Regions from separate parts of the Trujillonella humicola genome, predicted to be linked through region 1. Evidence: predicted binding sites of a transcription regulator. Region 1 holds the regulator's gene; each other region holds the start of a gene.
The links. Region 1 encodes LexA, which represses DNA repair genes until DNA is damaged. Its sites were predicted from a motif close to TCGAACANNTGTTCGA; they were not measured.
Positions count from the first base shown of each region.

Region 2: a site for LexA is predicted at 5,098-5,113, ahead of ACK586_RS13150 (HNH endonuclease signature motif containing protein). Genes of this name have one in related genera too.
Region 3: a site for LexA is predicted at 3,089-3,104, ahead of ACK586_RS06815 (aldose 1-epimerase family protein). Genes of this name have one in related genera too.

Region 1 covers NZ_JBJNRJ010000032.1:99-7,359, reverse strand. Annotated here, with positions in the region: gene miaA (tRNA (adenosine(37)-N6)-dimethylallyltransferase MiaA) at 1-798, shown strand, start outside; gene dapF (diaminopimelate epimerase) at 795-1,712, shown strand; gene ACK586_RS15780 (hypothetical protein) at 1,726-1,929, opposite strand; gene hflX (GTPase HflX) at 2,102-3,598, shown strand; gene ACK586_RS15770 (phosphatase PAP2 family protein) at 3,673-4,437, shown strand; gene ACK586_RS15765 (SMP-30/gluconolactonase/LRE family protein) at 4,391-5,524, shown strand; gene lexA (transcriptional repressor LexA) at 5,560-6,336, opposite strand; gene ACK586_RS15755 (LysM peptidoglycan-binding domain-containing protein) at 6,900-7,154, shown strand.
Region 2 covers NZ_JBJNRJ010000022.1:49,614-56,874, forward strand. Annotated here, with positions in the region: gene ACK586_RS13135 (glycosyltransferase family 9 protein) at 1-37, opposite strand, end outside; gene ACK586_RS13140 (glycosyltransferase) at 151-1,452, shown strand; gene ACK586_RS13145 (glycosyltransferase) at 1,449-3,299, shown strand; gene ACK586_RS13150 (HNH endonuclease signature motif containing protein) at 3,508-5,094, opposite strand; gene ACK586_RS13155 (NAD(P)-binding domain-containing protein) at 5,300-7,123, opposite strand; gene ACK586_RS13160 (GAF domain-containing protein) at 7,212-7,261, shown strand, end outside.
Region 3 covers NZ_JBJNRJ010000008.1:97,692-104,952, reverse strand. Annotated here, with positions in the region: gene scpB (SMC-Scp complex subunit ScpB) at 1-623, shown strand, start outside; gene ACK586_RS06825 (hypothetical protein) at 813-1,055, opposite strand; gene ACK586_RS06820 (pseudouridine synthase) at 1,115-1,987, shown strand; gene ACK586_RS06815 (aldose 1-epimerase family protein) at 2,001-2,921, opposite strand; gene aroH (chorismate mutase) at 3,124-3,486, shown strand; gene cmk ((d)CMP kinase) at 3,483-4,172, shown strand; gene der (ribosome biogenesis GTPase Der) at 4,169-5,521, shown strand; gene ACK586_RS06795 (alpha/beta fold hydrolase) at 5,597-6,493, shown strand; tRNA gene ACK586_RS06790 (tRNA-Pro) at 6,580-6,653, shown strand; gene ACK586_RS06785 (3-hydroxybutyryl-CoA dehydrogenase) at 6,758-7,261, opposite strand, start outside.

The DNA.
Region 1 (7,261 bases):
TGGCACGTGCGGCAGCCGGCGTCGGTGGCCGAGTACCGGGACCGCGCGCGCGCCGAGATCGACCGCCTCCGGGCGGCCGGCGTGCTCCCGCTGCTGGTCGGCGGTTCCGGCCTGTACGTGCGCGCGGTCCTCGACGAGCTCGACTTCCCCGGGACCGACCCGCAGGTGCGCGCCCGGCTGGAGGCCGAGCTGGCCGAGGTGGGGCCCGCCGCGCTGCACGCCCGCCTGGCCGCGGTCGACCCGGCCGCGGCCGCGGCGGTGCTGCCCGGCAACGGCCGGCGGATCGTCCGCGCCCTGGAGGTGGTGGAGCTGACCGGTCGGCCCTTCCGCGCCTCGCTGCCCGAGCCCCGCCCGCACTACCCGGCCGTGGTCGTCGGGCTGGACCGGGAGCCGGCCGAGCTGGACGAGCGGATCGCCCGCCGGGTCGACCGCATGTGGGCCGCCGGATTCGTCGCCGAGGTGGAGGCGCTGGCCGCCGAGGGGCTCCGGGAGGGCCCCACCGCGTCCCGGGCGCTGGGCTACGCCCAGGTGCTCGCCCAGCTGGACGGCGAGCTCTCCGCCGCGGGGGCGCGGGAGCGCACCGTCACCACCACCCGGCGCTTCGTGCGCCGTCAGCGCTCCTGGTTCCGGCGCGACCCCGCGACCAGCTGGTTCGACGCGGGGCGGCCCGACCTGGCCGACGCCGTCGCCGCGGTGATCACCGGCCGTACCCTGGACCGGGTGCGCGGCGGTGAGCCGTGCAGCAGCACAGCAGCGCCGCGCACGCGACCGGCGGGCGCCGGCGAGGAGGACCCGTGAGCACGCACGACCGCGTCCTGGTGGGGCACGGCACGGAGAACGACTTCGTCGTCCTGCCCGACCCCGACGGCAACCGCTGGCCGCAGGACCGGCTGGACGCCGCGATGGTCCGCCGGCTCTGCGACCGCCGCGCCGGCCTCGGTGGGGACGGCGTCCTGCGGGTCGTGCGCAGCATCCACGTCCCCGACGCCGCGGCGGTGCTCGGCGAGGACCTCGACCGCTGCGAGTGGTTCATGGACCACCGCAACGCCGACGGTTCCCTGGCCGAGATGTGCGGCAACGGCGTGCGGCTGTTCCTGCACGTGCTGGTCACCGAGGGTCTGCTCGACCGGGCCGCGTGCGCCGACGGGGTGTGGATCGGCACCCGGGGCGGACCGCGCCGGGTGGGTGCGGGGGACGACGGGACCTACTGGGTCGACATGGGCCCGGCCCGGGAGTTCGGCCGCGGCTCGACCGAGGTGGGCGGGCACCGCTTCGACGGGCTCGCGGTGTCGATGGGCAACCCGCACCTGGCCTGCCTGACCGACGTCGACCTCGACGCGCTGGACCTCTCCGGCCGGCCGGAGGTCGACCCGGCGCTGTTCCCCGACGGCGTCAACGTCGAGCTCGTGACCGTGCTGCGCGGGGCAGCCGAGGGCCGGGACGTCGAGGGCGCCGACGCGCACGTCCGGCTCCGGGTGCACGAGCGCGGGGTGGGGGAGACCCGCTCCTGCGGAACCGGTGCGTGCGCCGCGGCCTACGCCGCACTGGTCGCCGGTGGCGCGGCCGCCGGGACCGTCGTGGTCGACGTCCCCGGCGGCCGGCTGACCGTCGACGTCTCGCCGCAGACCACCGTGCTGCGCGGCCCGGCGGCCGTCGTCGCCGTCGGCGAGCTCACCGCCGAGTGGCTGGAGGGGCCGGCCGACCGGCCCTGACCCGCTCCCCCGATCAGGGCCGGTCGGGGGTGTCCGCCCGTGTCTCCGGCTCGTCGGTCGGCGCCTCGGGCTTGTCCGCCGGACCCACGTTGCCGGTGCCCCGGGGCCGTCCGCGGCCGGTGTCCTGGTCCGGGCCGCCGAACGGGTTGCGCGGCGGGTCGAGCCCTGCCGGGTCGCGGCCCGGGTCGTCCAGCCCCTCGCTGCTGCTGGTGCTCACGGGTGCCTCCTCGTGTCCGGTGTCCTCTCCCTGTCGGGACGGCCCTACCCGCACGGGGGCGGGATGCATGCGGGCTCCGCCGGCGTTGTACCCACCGATGACACGAGCAGTGATCTCCACGGAAGAGACAACTCAGGTGCCCGGGCGGAACGGGCATGCCACGCTGGAGCCGATGACCACCGCACAGAACCGCGCCGTGCTCGCCGACGCGCAGGACCGCGCCGAGCGTGCCGCCGGCGCCACCCCGCCCGCCGAGGAGGCCGTGCGTCCGGCCGGCCGCTGGGACGAGCCCGACGACACCACCGGGAGCTACGACCTCGAGCAGCGCGGCGCGCTGCGCCGCGTCGCGGGCCTGTCCACCGAGCTCGCCGACGTCACCGAGGTCGAGTACCGCCGGCTGCGCCTCGAGCGCGTGGTGCTGGTCGGGGTGTGGACCGAGGGCACGCAGGCCGACGCCGACCGGTCCCTGGCCGAGCTCGCCGCGCTGGCCGAGACGGCCGGATCCCAGGTGCTCGAGGCCGTCAGCCAGCGGCGCCCGACCCCCGACGCAGGCACCTACGTCGGCTCCGGCAAGGCGGCCGAGATCCGCGACATCGTCGCCTCGACCGGCGCCGACACCGTGATCTGCGACGGCGAGCTCACCCCGGGCCAGCTGAACGCCCTGGAGAAGATCCTCAAGGTCAAGGTCGTCGACCGGACGGCGCTGATCCTCGACATCTTCGCCCAGCACGCGAGCAGCCGGGAGGGCAAGGCCCAGGTCGAGCTGGCGCAGATGCAGTACATGCTCCCGCGGCTGCGCGGCTGGGGTGAGTCGATGTCCCGGCAGGCCGGTGGACGCGTCGCCGGTGGTGGCGGCATCGGCACCCGCGGTCCCGGCGAGACCAAGATCGAGACCGACCGGCGGCGCATCCGCTCGCGGATGAGCAAGCTGCGCCGGGAGATCGCCGGCATGGCGACCGCCCGGCAGACCCAGCGCTCCAACCGCGACCGCAACGCCGTGCCGAGCGTGGCGATCGCCGGCTACACCAACGCCGGCAAGTCCAGCCTGCTCAACCGGCTCACCGGCGCGGGCGTGCTGGTGGAGAACGCGCTGTTCGCCACTCTCGATCCCACGGTCCGCCGCGCGCAGACCGAGGAGGGCCGCGAGTACACCCTCACCGACACCGTCGGCTTCGTGCGCCACCTGCCGCACCAGCTGGTCGACGCCTTCCGGTCGACCCTGGAGGAGGTGGCCGCCGCCGACCTGCTGCTGCACGTCGTCGACGGGTCCGATCCCGACCCGGTCGGCCAGATCGACGCCGTCCACGTCGTCCTCCAGGAGATCGACGCCTCGTCGGTCCCCGAGCTCATCGTGGTGAACAAGGTCGACGCCATGACCGAGGAGGACGTGCTCACCCTCCGCCAGGCGCTGCCCGGCGCGGTGTGGGTCTCGGCGCGCACCGGGGAGGGCATCGAGCGGCTGCGGGAGATCCTGGCCGCGCGGCTGCCGCACCCCGAGATCGAGGTGGACGTGCTGGTGCCCTACGACCGCGGCGACCTGGTGGCCCGCGTGCACCGGGACGGCGAGGTGCTCAGCGAGAGCCACGAGTCCGGCGGCACCCGGCTGGCCGCGCGGGTCGACGGTGCCCTCGCCGCGGCCCTCGGGGAGTTCGCCGGCCCGGTCGCCTGACCCGGCCACCCCGTGCAGCGGCGCACCGGCCCGGCCGAGGTCACGATCGGGTCACGGCCGGGTACCGTGACCCGGTGACCAGCGGCGTGGTGCGGCGCTCCCTCCCGGCCATGCTCCGGCGACCGGTGCCCGAGCACCCTCCGGTCGTGTCCGCCGGCCGGCCGACGTGGTGGGCGGTCCTCATCGCGGTCGCCGTGGCCGCCCTCCTCACGCTCGACCTCCTGGGGCACGGGCTGACCGAGCGGGTGGACCACCGGGTGTCCGACCAGGTGGCGGAGTGGGGGCTGCGTGACTCGGCGGCCTACCAGCCGCTGTGGCTGGTCACCCAGATCGGCGGCCGGGGCACGATGCTGCTCGTCCTCGCCTGCCTGGTCGGCTGGCTCCTCGTTCGGTACCGCACCGTCGTGCCGCTGCTGCGCGTGGTGCTCGCGCTGGTGCTGCTGAGCGTGGTCGTCTACCAGCTGAAGTGGGGGATCGGCCGGACCGCGCCTGCCTTCGCTGGCGGCCAGTTCCTGCACCATCCCGACGGCGAGTCCTTCCCCTCCGGGCACGTGGCCAACGCGGTGCTGCTGTGGGGGGTGGCGCGCTGGCAGGCGGTCGAGTTCGGTCTGCCCGCGCGAGCCCAGCGCATCCTGTGGTTCTTCGCGGTCGTCGGCCCGGTGCTGTGCGGCCTGGCGATGATCGTCCTGAACTTCCACTGGGTCAGCGACGCGGTCGCCGGCGCCGCCGTGGGTGTCGTCCTGCTGGGCGTGGTTCACGCGGTGGACGCGCTGGTCCTGTCACGCTGGGTAGGTGCCGCACCGCGCCGATCGGACCACGGGGGTCCAGCGTCGCCGTGACGGCTCCGGCGCGTCCCGAGGCTCGGCCGGCGCGGGGCTCGCTGCCGCCCTCCTGACCGTCGGCGGGCCGGCGCTGGTCCTGTGCTCCTCGGTCGCGCTCGCACCGGCCGCGCTCGCCGAGGAGGCCGCGCCGGCGACCACGCAGTGCGAGATCACCGATCCCCGGCTGACGGAGCTGTCCGGCCTCGTCGTGGGGGCGGACGGCACCATGCTCGCGATCAACGACGGCGGTGACCTCGTGCAGGTCTTCGCCCTCGACCCGGCCTGCCAGGTGATCCGCGTGCACGAGGCGGACGTGGATCCCTTCGACCCCGAGGACCTCGCGGTCGGGACGGACGGCACGGTCTGGCTGGCCGACACCGGGGACAACACCGGCACCCGCGAGACGGTCGCGTTGATCGCCCTGCGCCCGGACGGCTCCACCGCCGTCCACCGGCTGACCTACCCCGACGGCCCGCACGACGCCGAGGCGCTGCTGCTGGCCCCCGACGGCACTCCCTACATCGTGACCAAGGAGGTGCTCGGCTCCAGCGACGTCTTCCGGCCGGTGGCTGCACTGGAGCCCAACGGCACCGTCGGGCTGGTCGAGGTCGCCTCGGTGGACCTCACCCTGACCGGCACCCCGGGCGGGCCGGTGGGCCGGGCCGGTCAGTTGCTGGTCACCGGCGGCGCGGTTGCCGCGGACGGTTCCGCCCTGGCGCTGCGCACGTACACCGACGCCTACGTGTGGCCGCTGACCGGCTCCGACGTCGTCGGGGCGCTGGCGGGCGATCCGGTCCGCGTCGCTCTGCCCGAGTCTCCGCAGGGCGAGGCGATCAGCTTCTCCGCCGACGGGACCGCGGTCGTCGTGGCCAGCGAGGGGCTCCCGAGCGTCGTCAGCGTCGTCCCGGTGCCGACGACGACCGCGCCGGCCGGCGCCACCGGAGCGCCGGACGGCTCGCTGGCCGACGTCCTCACCGAGACCGAGGACGGCGTCTCCCCGCTCACGGCCGGTCTCCTCGCCGCCGCCCTGGCGACCGCGATCATGTGGCTCGTGGGCCGGCGACGCCGCCGGAGCACGCCGCCGGCCGGGCCGACCCGCAGCTGACCCCAGCGCCGGACCTCACCCGGCCGGGCTCCAGGTCAGACGCGGCGCAGCACCGTCACCACACGGCCGAGCACCGTCGCGTCGTCGCCGGGGATGGGCTCGTAGGCCGGGTTGTGCGGCAGCAGCCACACGTGGCCGTCCTTGCGCTTGTAGGTCTTCACCGTGGCCTCGCCGTCGATCATCGCGGCGACGATCTCGCCGTTCTCGGCGGTCGGCTGCTGCCGGACGACGACCCAGTCGCCATCGCAGATGGCCGCCTCCACCATCGAGTCGCCGCTCACCTTGAGCATGAAGAGCGTGCCCTCGCCGACCAGCTCGCGGGGCAGCGGGAAGACGTCCTCGACCGCCTGCTCGGCGAGCACGGGACCGCCGGCGGCGATCCGGCCCACGAGCGGCACGTAGGTCGGCGCCGGGCTCGCGGCGTCCTCGGCGACCGGCGGAGGCGGCGCGGCCGCACCGGCGGCGGCGATCTCGCCGGGGAGCCGGACGTCGAGGGCGCGGGGGCGGTTGGGGTCGCGCCGCAGCCAGCCCTTCTTCTGCAGCACCGACAGCTGGTGGGCGACCGAGGAGGCCGAGGAGAGGCCCACCGCCTCGCCGATCTCGCGTACGGACGGCGGGTATCCGCGGCGGTCGATCGAGTCGCGGATGACCTCCAGGACGCGCCGCTGCCGCTGGGTCAGACCATCGCCGGCCTCGCCCCGGTCCGGAAAGGTCCGGACCTCCGCGGTGGGGGCCGACGGCGTGCCGGTCGCCGTGCCGCCCGCGCGGCGCGACCCGCCGCGCCCCCCCGACGTCCCGCTGCTGCCCGCCACGTCTCCTCCTCGCCGGCCGTCCGGTGACGGCTCGTCCGTCCGCCCCGCTCGCCCGGCCGCGGTCCTCGCCCGGCCGTTCCGGAGGCGTGCCCGGACGGTAGCGCGTTCGGGCCGGCTTCTCAAACACATGTTCGAAGTCGACCGTGTCGGGCTCGCTCCTGTCGGCGGGGTGCGGTAGACATCGCACAGACGTTCGATTCGAACGGCTGTTCGATGGGCCGCCGGTGCGCGGTGGCCGTCGTGGAGGAGGCGCGGGAGTGGGCACGGTGCGCGAGGCAGGGGTCTGCGGACGGTTGCACGGCGGAGGTGCAGTCCCGTCCGGCCGGCAGGGTGGGCCCGGTTCGGGGGTCGCCGGGCCCGGGCGACCGGGGAGCGAACGCGCGGCGGTCCGGTCGCGCGTCCGCCCGGGAGGCGCGCCGCCGCCGCGCCGTGACACCGTGCGGCCGGCCGCGCGGCCCGTTCCGTGGGCGGCGGCGACCGGCGCCGGGCGGGTGCGATCGGGCCGGCGGGTTCCCGCGCCGTGCGGGAACGGGCCGCTGCGACTCACCCGGCGTGGGCGGGTCGTGCTGACAGCGCTGGCCGTCGCGGCGTCCGCACTCGCGCTGCTCGTCCTGTCCGCGGTGCTGGGGAGCGGCAGCGGGCTCGAGCTCGCCGGCGGGAGCAGCGTCGTCGTGGCGCCGGGGGACACGGTCTGGTCCATCGCGGCGGCGGTGGCCGACCCGGGGGAGGACGTGCGCGCGGTGGTCGACGCGATCGAGCGGCTGAACGACCTGGAGGGTGCCGTGGTGGTGCCCGGGCAGGTGCTCGAGGTCCCGTGATCGGGCGGGGAGGTCTATCCGTGGCGTCGACGAATCTGTCGCCGATCTTCGTCAACCCCTGGGGTGCTGCGGTCCGCCGGGAGGCGGGGGCGGCCGACCTACCGTCC
Region 2 (7,261 bases), on a different contig from region 1:
GCACGCGTCGGACGGCGGGATCGGCGAGCGGCGGCACGGCGGCCCTCCTGCCCCGCCCGGTGCTCCCCCAATCCTGCGAGGCGCGCCATCCCGTGGTGCACTACGGGTCCTCTCGGGAAGGGAGGCCACGCCGCCCACACGGAGGTCCACGTGCTGCCCCACCCCGTCGACGACGACCGGGAACCGACCGATCCCCTGCACGTGCTGCGCCTGTGCAGCGTCTTCGAGCCGGAGCGGCCCTCCTCGGCGGCGCCCGCCGGGTCGCGCCCGGGCCTGCCCGGCGCGCTGGACGGGCGGGCGGCCCGGTTCGACCCCATCGGCGGCATGCAGAACCACACGGCGACGCTGACCCGCTGCCTCGACGCGCAGGGCCACCGGCAGACCGTGGTGACCTCGCGGCTGGCGGCGCGCGCCGGGGTCGGCCGGCTCGGCCGGTCGGCGACGGTGCACCGCACGGGACTGCCGATCGCCCGCCTCCGCCAGCTCTGGGCGCTGACCGCGCTGCCGCGGGTGCTGCGGGTGCGGCGCCGAGGCTCCGGGCCGGTCGACGTCGTGCACGCCCACCAGGGCGAGGACCTGGCGCTGCTGCCGCTGGCCCGGCTGGCGGCGTGGCGGCACGCGTGCCCGCTCGTGGTCACGCTGCACTGCAGCGTCGGGCACACGCTCACCGGGGGCTCGCCGCGGGCGCGGCTGCTCCGGGCGGTCGGCGGCCGGGTCGAGCGCAGCGCGCTGCGCCGGGCGGACGCCGTGGTGGTCCTCACCGAGCGGACCGCGGCGGCGGTGCGCGCCGACGGCGTGCCGGCGCAGCGGGTGCACACCATCCCGTCGGGGTTCGACCCGGCGCTGTTCGCCGGGACCGGCGCGGACGTGCTCGCCGGGATCGGCCGGCCACGGATCGGCTACGTCGGCCGCCTGGCGCCGCAGAAGCGCCCCGACGTGCTCGTCGAGGCCTTCGGGCTGATGCGCGAGCGCGCGGAGCTGGTGGTCGTGGGGGACGGCCCGGACCGCGCGCTGGTCGAGCGGGCGGTCGAGGCGAGTCCGGCGCGGGAGCGGATCACGCTGCGCGGGTTCGTGGCGCACGACGCCGTCCCGGGGGTGCTCGCGGCGCTGGACGTGCTGGTGCTGCCGTCGGCCTACGAGGAGATGGGGTCGGTGCTGACCGAGGCGATGGCGGCCGGGCTGCCGGTGGTGGCCAGCGACGTCGGCGGCATCCCCGCGGTGGTGCGCGACGGCGTCACCGGCCTGCTGGTGCCGCCGCTGGACGCCGCCGCACTGGCGGCCGCGCTGGACCGGGTGGTCGGCGACCCGGAGCTGCGGGCGCGGCTGGCCGCCGGGGCCCGGGCACGCGCCGACGAGTACGCGTGGCCGCGGCTGGCCGGCCGGGTGGCCGCCGTGTACACCCGGATCCGCGCGCGGGTGCACGGCCGGGTGCGGGAGGCCGTGAGCGCGTGACCGGCTCGCGCGCCGGGGTGCCGCGGGTCGCCGTCCTGCTGCCCGTGCACTCCTCCCCCTCCTCCCCGCACGCCGCCTTCCTGCCCCGGGCGCTGGGCTCGCTGCTGGGCCAGACGGTCGTGGACTGGGAGGCGGTGGTGGTCGACGACGGCTCGCCCGATACCGGCGCGGTCGCGGCGGCGCTGCCCGGCGACCCCCGGATCCGGCTCCTGCGGCACGGGGAGAACCGGGGGCTGGGGGCGGCGCTGAACACCGGGCTGGACGCGACGACCGCGCCGGTGGTCGCCTACCTGCCCGCCGACGACGTGTGGGCGCCCGGCCACCTCGGAGCCCTGCTCGGCTGCCTCGCCGACCCGGCCGTCGCGCGGGCCCGCTCGGGACTGGCCGAGCCGTCGGACACCGCCTACGACCAGCTGGTGCAGGTGGCGCACCGGCGCACCGGCGAGCGGTGGACCGAGCGGGCCGAGCTGGAGACCGACGACCTCGACCGGCTGCTGTGGCGCCGGCTCGACGCGGCGGGCGCGGTGGCGGACACCGGCCGGGTCACCTGCGGGTGGACCCGGCACCCCGGTCAGCGGTCGCGGGCGATCCGGGCGGCGTACGACGGCGGGCTGAACGTCTTCCGGGCGCGGTACGGGGTCGCGCAGCCGCTGCGCTTCGCCTCCACCGACGGGGCCGACGTCGACGAGGGAGCCCGCTACGCGCGCTTCCGTGGTCGCGTGTACCGGCCGGCGGTCGACGGCCTGCGGGTGCTGGTCGTGGGCGAGCTGGCGTTCAACCCCGAGCGGGTGCTGGCGCTCGCCGAGCGCGGGCACCGGCTCACCGGGCTGTGGACGGCGACCGGTCTGGGCGACTCGACCGTCGGGCCGCTGCCGTTCGGGCACGTGGCCGACCTCGGCGCGGTGCACGACCTGGCCGCCGCCGGGTGGCGGGAGGCGGTGCGCGCGCTCGCCCCCGACGTCGTGTGGGCGCAGCTGAACTGGCGCGCGGTGCCGCTGGCGCACGCCGTCCGCGCGGCCTTCCCGGAGCTGCCCTTCGTGTGGCACTTCAAGGAGGCGCCGCAGCGCAGCGTCGTGCGCGGGGAGTGGCCGCTGCTGGCCGAGCTGGTGACCGGCGCCGACGCCTGCCTGTTCTGCAGCGAGGAGGAGCGGGACTGGTTCGCCCTCGCGCTCGCCGGCCGGGTCGACCGGGCACGGCTGGGGGTGCTGGACGGCGACCTGCCGCCGCGCGAGTGGCACGACGCCCCGCTCGCCCCGAAGCTCTCGGACGCCGACGGGCAGCCGCACGCCGTGCTCGCCGGCCGCCCCTCCGGCCTGGACCTCGACTGGGTCCTGGCGCTGGCGCGGCGCGGGGTGCACACCCACCTCTACGGGCAGGTGCGGGCGCCCGGACCGACCGGCGCGTGGACCGGCTGGTTGGACGAGGCGCTCGTCCGGGCGCCGGACCACGTGCACGTGCACCCGCCGATCGGCCCCGAGCGGTGGGTGGCGGAGCTGTCGCGGTACGACGCCGGCTGGCTGCACCGGTTCGACAGCGTCAACGGCGGTGACCTGCGGCTGGCCTCCTGGGACGACCTCAACTCCCCCGCGCGCCTGCCGGTCTGCCTGGCGGCGGGACTCCCGCTGCTGCAGCAGTCCAACCCCGGGTCGCTGGTGTCGGTGGAACGGGTGCTCCGCGCCGAGGGCACCGGTCTGCTCTACCGCGGCCCGGACGACGTCGCGGACCTGCTGGCCGAGGAGGTCCGCACCCGCGCCGGTGCCAGCGCCGCGCTGGCGGTACGGGAGCGGCACACCTTCGACGCGCACGCCGACCGGCTCGTCGAGCTGTTCCGCTCCGTCCTCCGCTGACGCTCTCCTGAGCTCCTGGGACGACACGTCGACATGGCGGCATGGCGGCATGGCGGCATGGCGGCACGGCGACGAGACGGCATCGCGACGAGACGGCACGGCGACACGACGGCAGGGCGACATGGCGGCATGGCGACGAGTCCTCCTGTCGGGGAGATCGGGATGTCGGTCGACCGCGCCGGTCGGTGGCCGGGAGCCGGTCGGGCGATCAGTACGGCGGCGGGTCGCTGCCGTGGTCCAGGGGCGGGCTGTCCGGGCCGATCCGTGAGCGCCTGATCAGCTCGCGGATGCCTGGTGCCCGCGGTCGCGGTCCGGGCTCCGGTCCGCCCGCTGCAGCTCCGCCGGTGTCGGGGTCGTCCGGTGGGTCCGGTGGGTCCGGTGGGCGCAGTCCGGGAGGGCGGGTGCTGCGGGTGATCCCCGACGGGGTGGTCACCGTGAGCGTGCCGTCGTCGGCCAGGGCGAACTGCCAGCCCTGGGCGAAGGTCTTGAGCCGGTGGTGGCTGCGGCAGAGGCAGCAGAGGTTGGCGCAGTCGGTCTCGCCGCCGCAGGCGTGCGGCACGACGTGGTCGGCGTCGGCCCAGCCGACCCGCTGCCCGCAGGTGGGGAAGCGGCAGGTGCGGTCGCGGGTGTGCACGAACCGCTGCTGCGGCCGGCTCGGGGTGTAGCCGTCGACCCGCTCGGGCCGGCCCAGCACCGCGCACGAGCAGTCCTGGTCCCGGTGGTCGGGGCAGCCGCGGCGGGCGAAGGCACGCAGCTGGTCCAGCGTGCAGGTGGCCAGCAATGCACCGTCGTCGTCGGTCAGTCCGAGGGTGACCGACCCACCGGCCGGCGCACGCAGCCCGAGCGCGTCCAGGCGGTGCAGCAGCTGCCGCAGGTGGGCGCCGGTGACCACGAGTCCCGACACCTCCCCGGCCTGGTCCGAGGCGCCCTCGAGCGCCGACAGGGAGGCGGTGATCTGCAGGTTCGCGGTCACCGGCGGCAGGTCCGGGTGCCAGAACCGCAGCACCGTCGCCAGCCACATGCGGGTACGCAGCTGCCCGATCGGCCGCGGGTCGCCGTCGGCCCTGGCCAGGCGGGCCAGCTGGTCGATCACGCTGTACGCCGCGGCGGCCTCGTCGGCGGGCAGGTCGACGGCGACAGTGGCCATCCCCTCCCGGGTGGACGGGTAGATCCGCACGTCGGCGGCCTTCTCCGCCTCCTGCCTCGCCTTCTCCGCCTGCTTGGGTGCGTACTCCAGCAGCAGGCCCGCGGCCCGCTCGCGCAGCCGGCGCAGCGACAGGTCCGCCGCCTCGGGCAGCAGCGCGGCCTCCACCCGGCGGGACACACCGGGGTCGGCGTGCTCGAGCACCTCGGCCAGCAGCTTGGCCCGCGGCTCGTCCAGCTCTCCGGCGGCCAGCGCGGCGAAGGTCCCCGGCAGGTTCGTCCGCCACGTCCAGGCCCGGATGGCCAGGTTCGCCGCCGTCCCCCGCCCGCAGTTGAGCACCAGCCCCAGCTCGGCGGGGAAGAACTCCGAGATCCCCGGCAGCGCCCGCTCCGCCGACCAGCCGGCCCGGGACCCGCGAGCGCCGGCCGGCGGGTCCTCGCCGTCGGGTGACTCGTCGGCCAGCCCGCACACCAGCTCGGCCTCGTAGGCAGCCAGCCGCGCCCGCTCGGCCACCAGCCGCTCCAATGCCAGCGCCTTCTCCGACCGCGTCAGCAGCTCGACCGGCAGCCGCGACACCGACCCGGGAACGTCGAGCAGGCACTCGACCAGCGCACGCTCCACGCGCGACTGCGACTCGACCGCCGGCGACATGATCCGAACATACGTTTGAGGTACGACATTTCTCGCAAGACGGCACCGCTGCGCGGCCACCGGTCCACAGTGCGGGCGTCCCCCGGACGTTGCCGGTCATGCAGCACCGGCAACGTCGGGGGTACGCCCGCAAGGTGCGCGGGCAAGGGCGCGACCCTGGCCGGCGGGGGCGGGGGTGGCCAGGCCCCCGCCCCCGGCGGAGCTCTCAGGAGGTGTGGTGGACCTCCTGCAGGGCGTGCACCGGTGTCGGTATCCCCTCGTAGCGGGCCTTGAGCTGCAGCGCGAGGTAGAGCGAGTAGTGCCGCGACTGGTGCAGGTTGCCGCCGTGGAACCACAGCCCCTCCTGCTGGGTGGGCTTCCACATGTTCCGCTGCTCGCCCTCCCACGGACCCGGGTCTTTCGTGGTGTCCGAGCCCAGCCCCCACACCTTGCCGACCCGGTCGGCGACCTCGGGCGAGATGAGGTCCGCCGCCCAGCCGTTCATCGACCCGTACCCGGTGGCGTAGACGACGAGGTCGGCCGGCAGCTCGGTCCCGTCGTCGAGCACGACGGCGTCCTCGGTCAGGCGGGTGACCTGCCCGTGGACCAGCTTCACGTCGCCGTTTGCCACCAGGTCCGCGGCGCCCACGTCGATGTAGTAGCCGGAGCCGCGGCGCAGGTACTTCATGAACAGCCCGGACCCGTCGTCGCCCCAGTCGAGCCAGAACCCGGCCCGCTCGAGCCGGTCGTAGAAGTCGGCGTCGCGCTCGCGCATCTGCTCGTACAGCGGGATCTGGAACTCGTGCATGATCCGGTACGGCAGCGAGGCGAAAGTCAGGTCGGCCTTCTCCGTGGTCATGCCGGCGGCGACGGCCTCCTCCGAGTACAGCGCGCCCAGGCCGATGTCCATGAGCGTGTCGCTGCGGACGATGTGCGTCGACGAGCGCTGCACCATCGTCACGTCCACGCCGTGCTCCCACAGCGCGCCGCAGATGTCGAACGCGGAGTTGTTGCTGCCGACGACGACCACCCGCTTGCCGGCGTAGGCGTCCGGGCCGGGGTGCTGCGACGAGTGCTGCTGGTCGCCGCGGAACACGTCCTGCCCCGGGATCTCGGGCACGTTCGGCTTGCCGGACATCCCGGTCGCCAGGACGACGTGCCGGGGCCGCAGCGTCAGCGGCTTCCCCTCCCGCTCGACCTCGACCGTCCACTCCCCCGCCTCCGGCGAGTACGTCGCCGAGCGCGCCACGGTGCTCGGCCAGTACGGGATCTCCATCACCCGCGTGTACGACTCGAGCCAGTCGCCGATCTTGTCCTTGGGCGCGAACACCGGCCAGTTCTCCGGGAACGGCACGTAGGGCAGGTGGTCGTACCAGACCGGGTCGTGCAGGCACAGCGACTTGTACCGGCCGCGCCACTGGTCGCCGGGCCGCGGGTGCTTGTCGACCACCAGCGAGGGGACGCCGAGCTGCCGCAGCCGCGCGCCGAGCGCGATGCCGCCCTGCCCGCCGCCGATCACCAGGACGTAGGGCTGCGTGGCGACCCCGAGCTCGGCCTCCTCCTGCTGCCGCCGCTCCAGCCAGGTCAGCCGGTCGCGGTGGACCCCGTGCTCGGCGCCGAGCGGACGGCGGGGCCCGCGCGGCTCCTCGTGCCCCTTCAGCTCGTACAGGGTGGTCAGGAAGGTCCAGGCGCGCGGCTCGCCGTCCTCCTCGACCAGCCGCACCAGGCCCTTGCCGCGGCCGACCGCCGTCTCGAAGGTGAACCAGGCGGTGGTGACGCCGCCGGCCTCGTCCGGTGGCTCGCTGACCGCGAAGCCCGTCGGGTCGGTGCGGTCCAGCGTGGCGGTCAGCAGCTCGCGGACCCCGTCGCGGTCCTCGACGGTGGTGATGTTCCAGGAGAAGGCGATCAGGTCGCGCCAGAAGCTGGTGGTCGCGAACATCCCGGTGGCCCGCTCGACGTCGCGGGCGCGCAGGGCGTCGGCGAACGCGGCGAGCCACGACTCGGCGCGCTGGGCGGCCGTGGCGGGGGGCGCGTCCAGTGTCTGCGTCATGGCATCTCCTCACTAGGGTGTGACCGGCAGCACACCGCCCGCGGAGCGGCGCCGGGAGGGTTGCACCCGATTGCAGGAGGGGACGCCGGTGGGCGACTTCGGGGCGATCAGGCCCGGCACCGATCTGTCCACGCACGC
Region 3 (7,261 bases), on a different contig from region 1:
TGCTGCCCCTGCCGGGCATGCCCGAGCCGGAGCCGGAGCCGGAGCAGGAGCGGGAGCCGGTCGAGGAGGTGGACCCGGCGACGCTGCGGGGCGGGCTCGAGGCCCTGCTGTTCGTGCTGGACGGCCCGGTGGACGAGGAGACGCTGGCGGCGTCCCTGCGCTGCCCGGTCGACCGGGCCCGGCGGGCGCTGGCCGAGCTGGCCGAGGACTACGACCGCCGCGGCGCCGGCATCACCCTGCGGCAGGTGGGCGAGGGCTGGCGCCTCTACACCCGGGAGGAGCACGCCGGGGTCGTCGAGCGCTACCTCGGCCACGGCCGCGGCAGCCGCCTCACCCAGGCCGCGCTGGAGACCCTCGCCGTCATCGCCTACCGGCAGCCGGTCACCCGGGCGCGGATCGCCGCGATCCGCGGCGTGGGGGTCGACGGCGTGATGCGCACGTTGCTGGCCCGCGGGCTGGTGCACGAGGTGGGCAGCGACCCCGACTCCGGCGGGGGCCTCTACGGCACCACGCCGTTGTTCCTCGAGCGGCTCGGGCTCGCGAGCCTGACCGAGCTGCCCGACCTGGGGCCGCTGCTGCCGGAGACGGCGTCCCTCCTCCTCGAGCACCCCGACGCGCACTGACGCCGTCCTCTCCCCACCGGGGGCAGAACTGCACTTCTGCCCCGTGCAGAAGTGCACTTCTGCCCCGTGCAGAAGTGCACTTCTGCCCCGTGCAGAAGTGCACTTCTGCCCCGTGCAGAAGTGCAGTTCTGCCCAGTGCAGAAGTGCAGTTCTGCCCGGTTGCGAGCGGCGGAGACCCGGAGGTCGACCTCAGTCGCCCCAGAGGACGCCGGTCAGGAGCAGCACCCCGACGACGACGAAGGCGCCGCCCGCGAGCCGGCCGCGCCAGAGGTGGAAGGCGCGGGCACGGTCGGACCAGACGCCCGCGGCGCCGAGGCGATCGCGGGCCGCGGCGTTGTCGGGGGAGTGCTCCCACACCAGCCGCCGCGACAGGAGCACCAGGGCGACGCCCATGACCGCGAGCACCAGACCCATGACCTGCTCCGTGCGCACGCCGGGATCCTCCCGCACGCGGTCGGGAGGACCGCGGCCGGAGTGGGAGACTGGCGCGGATGGACGCCCCGCGCACGGACGACGAGACCCCCGACCAGCTGCCCACCGAGCCACCGGCCACGGGGGGCGGGGAGGGCTGGTCGGAGGAGATGGAGCTCGCCCCGGCGCACCCGGGCGACCGCGCCCCCGGGCCCGGGGCCGGCCACCCCGAGGGGGAGCGGCTGCAGAAGGTCCTGGCCCGCGCCGGCGTCGGCTCGCGGCGGGTGTGCGAGGACATGATCGAGGCGGGCCGGATCAGCGTGAACGGTGCCGTGGTCGGTGTGCAGGGCATGCGGGTGCACCCCGACTCCGACCACATCGCCGTCGACGGCGTCCGCCTGGAGCTGCGTGACGACCGCGTCACCTACGCGCTCAACAAGCCCGCCGGGGTCATCACCGCGATGAGCGACGACCGCAACCGGGCGACCGTCGGCGACATGGTGGGCGACCTCGCGCCGGGGCTGGTGCACGTCGGCCGGCTGGACCAGGACACCGAGGGCCTGCTGCTGGTCACCAACGACGGCGAGCTCGCCCACCGGCTGGCCCACCCCTCCTACGAGGTGAAGAAGACCTACCTGGCGCAGGTCTCGGGCTCGGTGCCGCGCGACCTCGGCAGGCGGCTGCGCCGGGGCGTGGAGCTCGAGGACGGCCCGGTGGCGGTCGACTCGTTCACGGTCGTGGACACCCACGCCGGCCAGTCGGTGGTCGAGGTGGTGCTGCACGAGGGGCGCAAGCACATCGTCCGGCGGCTGCTGGCCCACGTGGGGCTGCCGGTGTCGCGGCTGACCCGCACCGCGATCGGCCCGGTGAAGCTGGAGCGGATGCGGGTCGGCTCGATCCGCCGGCTGACGCGGGGCGAGGTCGGCCGGCTCAACGAGCTCGTCGGGTTGTGACCCGGCCGCCGGCTCAGCCCAGGGGAGCGATCCCCCAAGTGCCGGTGGCCGACTCGCCGGGCTCCAGCCGGCGCACCCCCTCGCCGGTGGCGAAGGCGTTCGGCGGGCAGGTCATCGGCTCCACCGCCAGACCGCGGCGGCGCCGGTCCCGGCGCATCGCGTCGCCGGTGTAGAGCTGGAGCCAGCCGTAGGCGTCGTTCAGCCACACCGCCGCGCCGGTTCCGTCGGGACCGGTGAGCCGCACGTGCGCGAGGCCCCGGTCGTCGCGGGCCAGGTCGGTGAAGGCGGTGTCGAGGACCAGGCCGCCGATCCGGCGCCCGGCGCGCAGGTCCACCTCCGTCCCGGCCACCGGGGAGGCGCCGGTGGGGATGCCGCGGGCGTCGGTGTCCAGCCGGGTGGCCGCGGGGACGACGAGCGTGCACTCGTCCAGCAGCCGGCCCGGCCCGGCCGACAGGTAGGGGTGGTGACCCTCGCCGTAGGGCAGCGGCACCTCGCCCTCGTTCGTCGCGGTGGTGGTCACCCGCAGCCCCGCCTCGCCGAGCTCGTAGGCCACCTGCACCCGCAGCGTGAAGGGGTACCCCGGCTGCGGGTGCAGCAGGTGCTCGAGCGCCACGCGGTCGCGGGCCCGGTCGACCGGCGTCCAGGCCACGAACCGCAGCAGGCCGTGGATGGCCGTCGCGCGGGCCGGCTCGGTCAGGGCCAGTTGGTGCTCGACGCCGTCCCAGCGGTACCGGCCGTCGGCGATCCGGTTGGGCCAGGGCGCCAGCACGTGGCCCCGGCTGCCCTCGTCGGCGGTCTCGGTGACGGCGTAGCCGTCGAGCAGCTCGCGGTCGCCGTGCCGGTAGCCGCGCAGCCCGCCCCCGACCTCGACCACGGTCACGGTGGCGTCGCCGGAGGCGAGGACGAACTGCTCCCCGGTGGGTGGGATCGGCACGGGCAGCTCCTCGGGGACGCCGGGCGGGGGTGGCGGCCGACGGCGGCGACCGCCCCCGGACCGGTCGAACCTAGACTCGACCGGGCCCCGTCGTCCGCGGGCCCCGCGAGCCGTCCGGCCGTGAGCACCGCAGCGAGGAACGAGCGAGGACCGGAGCGGCCGCGCAGCCGATCCCCTGTCCGAGCACGAACGAGGAGTGTGCATGGCCGTCCGAGCCATCCGGGGCGCGACGCAGGTCGACGCCGACGACCGGGACGAGGTGCTGGCGGCCACCCGCGAGCTGGTGAGCACCGTGATGGAGCGCAACGGCCTCGACAGCGAGCAGCTCATCAGCATCCTGTTCACCGCCACCCCCGACCTGGTGTCGGAGTTCCCCGCGCTGGCCGCCCGCGAGCTCGGCCTCGGGGATGTGCCGCTGATGTGCGCCACCGAGATCGACGTGCCGCACGCGCTGCCGCGGGTGCTCCGGCTGATGGCGCACGTGGAGACCGACCGGGCGCGGGCCGACATCGCCCACGTGTACCTGCGCGGCGCGACCGCCCTCCGCCGGGACATCGCACAGTGAGCACCGGTTTCCGCGGGCAGGTGACGCTCGACGGGCCCTCGGGCACCGGCAAGTCCAGCGTCGCGCGTGCCGTCGCCGCCCGGCTCGGCGCCGCCTACCTGGACACCGGCGCGATGTACCGGGCGGCGACCGTCGCCGTCCTGGACGCCGGGGTCGACCCAGAGGACGCCGCGGCGGTGGCCGCCGTCGTCGCCGGCGCGCGGATCGAGGTGGGGACGGCGGCCGGCACCGAGCTGGTGCGGGTGGACGGCGTCGACGTCGCGGTGCGCATCCGCGGCGCCGAGGTGACCCGCGCGGTGTCGGCGGTCTCGGCGGTGCCCGCGGTGCGCCGGCAGCTGGTCGACCAGCAGCGCTCGCTGGTGGCCGCCGCGGACGCCGTGGTGGTGGAGGGCCGCGACATCGGCACCGTGGTCCTGCCGGACGCGACCTGCAAGATCTACCTGACCGCGGCGCCCGAGGCCCGCGCCGAGCGGCGCGCCCTGCAGCTGGGCCTGACCGAGCCCGCGGAGGTCGCCGACCTCGCCGCCGACCTGCGCCGCCGCGACGAGTACGACAGCAGCCGCGCGGACAGCCCGCTGCGACCGGCAGCCGACGCGATCGTCGTCGACAGCACCGACCTGGACCGCGGCCAGGTGGTCGACCGGGTGGTCGAGCTGGCGCACGAGTCGGTGGGGGTGGCGCGGTGACCGAGGAGGGGACCGGCGCGCCGCTGCCGGTCGTGGCGGTCGTCGGACGGCCCAACGTGGGGAAGTCGACGCTGGTGAACCGCGTGCTGGGCCGGCGCGCCGCCGTCGTCCAGGACGTGCCGGGCGTGACCCGCGACCGGATCTCCTACGAGGCGCTGTGGAACGGCAAGCGGTTCACCGTGACCGACACCGGCGGCTGGGACCCCAAGGCCGAGGGGCTGGGCGCTTCCATCAGCCGGCAGGCCGAGTTCGCGATGCGCACCGCCGACGTGATCGTGCTCGTCGTCGACAGCTCGGTCGGTGCGACCGACACCGACCTGGCCGCGGCGCGGATCCTGCGCCGCAGCGACCGGCCGGTGATCCTCGTGGCCAACAAGGTCGACGACGAGCGCAGCGAGGCCGGCGCGGCCGAGCTGTGGTCGCTGGGGCTCGGGGAGCCGCAGCCGATCAGCGCGCTGCACGGCCGGGGCGCCGGTGACCTGCTCGACATGATCCTCGACGCGCTGCCCGAGGCGCCGCGCGAGCAGGAGCACGAGGGCGGCCCCCGCCGGGTGGCGCTGGTCGGCCGGCCGAACGTGGGCAAGTCGAGCCTGCTCAACCGGCTGGCCAAGGAGGAGCGGTCGGTCGTCGACTCGGTCGCCGGCACCACCGTGGACCCGGTCGACTCGATCATCACCCTCGGCGGGGAGGAGTGGCGGTTCGTCGACACCGCCGGACTGCGCCGCAAGGTCAACACCGCCAGCGGCATGGAGTACTACGCCAGCCTGCGCACCGAGGCCGCGATCCAGGCCGCCGAGGTCGCCGTCGTCCTGCTGGCCGCCGACGAGGTGATCAGCGAGCAGGACCAGCGCGTCATCACCCAGGTCATCGAGTCCGGCCGGGCGCTCGTGATCGCGATCAACAAGTGGGACCTGCTCGACGAGGACCGCCACCACCAGCTCGAGCGCGAGGTCGAGCGCGACCTCGCCCGCGTGCGATGGGCCGGCCGGGTCAACATCTCGGCCATGGGCGGGCGGGGCGTGGGCAAGCTCGCCGACCACCTGCGGGCGGCGCTGGCCTCCTGGGAGACGCGCGTCCCGACCGCGGAGCTCAACCAGTACGTGCGCGCCCTGGTGCAGGAGACGCCACCCCCGGCGCGCGGCGGCCGGGCGCCGAAGATCAAGTACGTGACGCAGGCCGACGTCCGGCCGCCGCGGTTCGTCGTCTTCTCCACGGGTTTCCTGGAGGCGGGCTACCGCCGCTTCCTGGAGCGCAAGCTGCGCGAGAGGTGGGGCTTCGCCGGCACGCCGATCGAGATCTCGGTCAAGGTGCGCGAGGGCCGGGAGAGCGAGCGGCGCAAGAGCCTCTGACCGGGCGGCGATGACTTCCGCGGCCGGGGCGGGTCGAGTACGACGAGAACCACCGATCGCGCCCGGGAGGCAGTCATGACCGCACCGCAGACGTCCACGCTCGAGGTCCCCGGGGCGCTGCTCGCCTACGACGTCCGCCCCGGGGACGGGTCCTCGGCCGAGCCGCCGCTGCTCGTCCTCGGCTCGCCCATGGCGGCGTCGGGTTTCGGCACGGTCGCCGGGATGTTCCCCGAGCGGACCGTGGTCACCTACGACCCGCGCGGCGCCGAGCGCAGCCGGCGGACCGACGGCGCGGCGGTCTCCACACCCGAGGAGCACGCCGAGGACCTCGCCCGGCTCGTCGAGGCGGTCGGCGGCGGACCGGTCGACGTGCTGGCCACCAGCGGGGGAGCGATCAACGCGTTGGTGCTGGTCTCGCGGCGCCCGGAGCTCGTCCGCACCCTCGTGGCCCACGAGCCGCCCGCGGTCGCGCTGCTGCCGGACCGCGAGGAGGCCACGGCCGCCTGCCGGCACGTGTCGCAGACCTACCAGCGGTCCGGCTTCGGCGCCGGCATGGCGGAGTTCATCCGGCTGGTCATGCACGCCGGCCCGATCCCGGCGGACTGGGCCGACACCCCCGCCGACCCGGCGGCGTTCGGGCTGCCGACCGAGGACGACGGCTCCCGGGACGACGTCCTGCTCGGGCAGAACATGGACACCAACCCCGTGCACGAGTTCGACCTCGACGCGCTGCGGGCCGCGTCCACGCGCATCGTGCCGGCCGTGGGGGCCAACTCGGCCGGGACGCTCGCACACCGCGGCGGGGAGGCCGTGGCGCAGGCGCTGGGGACGGCCGCCGTGGTGTTCCCCGGCGACCACGGCAGCTGGACCGACGGCGGCCACGGCGACCCGGCCGACGCCACGGCTTTCGCCGCGCGGCTGCGCGAGGTGCTCGGCGTCGGGATGATGCGTGAGGCACCGGTCGGGGGCTGACCGGCCGCCGCCCCGGCGCGGGGACGGACGGCCGGTGCGGTAACCTGCTCAGGCAGCGAACGGGTGCGTGCGAACCACCCGCCGCTCGGGCTGTAGCGCAGCTTGGTAGCGCACCTGACTGGGGGTCAGGGGGTCGCAGGTTCAAATCCTGTCAGCCCGACAGTGTGATGTCGTACGACGGAGGCGGGTCGCCCGGGTGGGCGGCCCGCCTCCGTCGTCCCGGTGCCGGGTGGACAGCACCGGAGCACGGTCCCGCGCGGGGGCTCAGCGGGCGTAGGGGAAGAAGCCCCGGCCGGTCTTGCGGCCCAGCAGGCCTGCGTCGACCATCCGCAGCAGCAGCGGGGGAGGCGCGTAGAGCGGCTCCTTGAACTCCTCGTACATCGACTGGGCCACCGCGGCGGTGGTGTCGAGCCCGATCAGGTCGGCGAGGGCGAGCGGACCCTGCGGGTGCGCGCAGCCCTGCACCATGCCGGCGTCGATGTCCTCGGCCGTGGCGAAGCCCGACTCCAGCATCCTGATCGCCGACAGCAGGTACGGGATCAGCAGCGCGTTGACGATGAACCCGGCGCGGTCCTTGGACCGGATCGTGGTCTTGCCGAGCCGCTTCTCCGCGAAGTCGGTCACCGCGAACAGCGTCTCGTCCGAGGTGAGCAGGCTCGCGACGACCTCCACCAGCGGGAGGACCGGCGCCGGGTTGAAGAAGTGGACGCCGACCACGCGCTCGGCCCGTCCGGTGACGCTGGCCATCTTCACCAGCGGGATGGACGA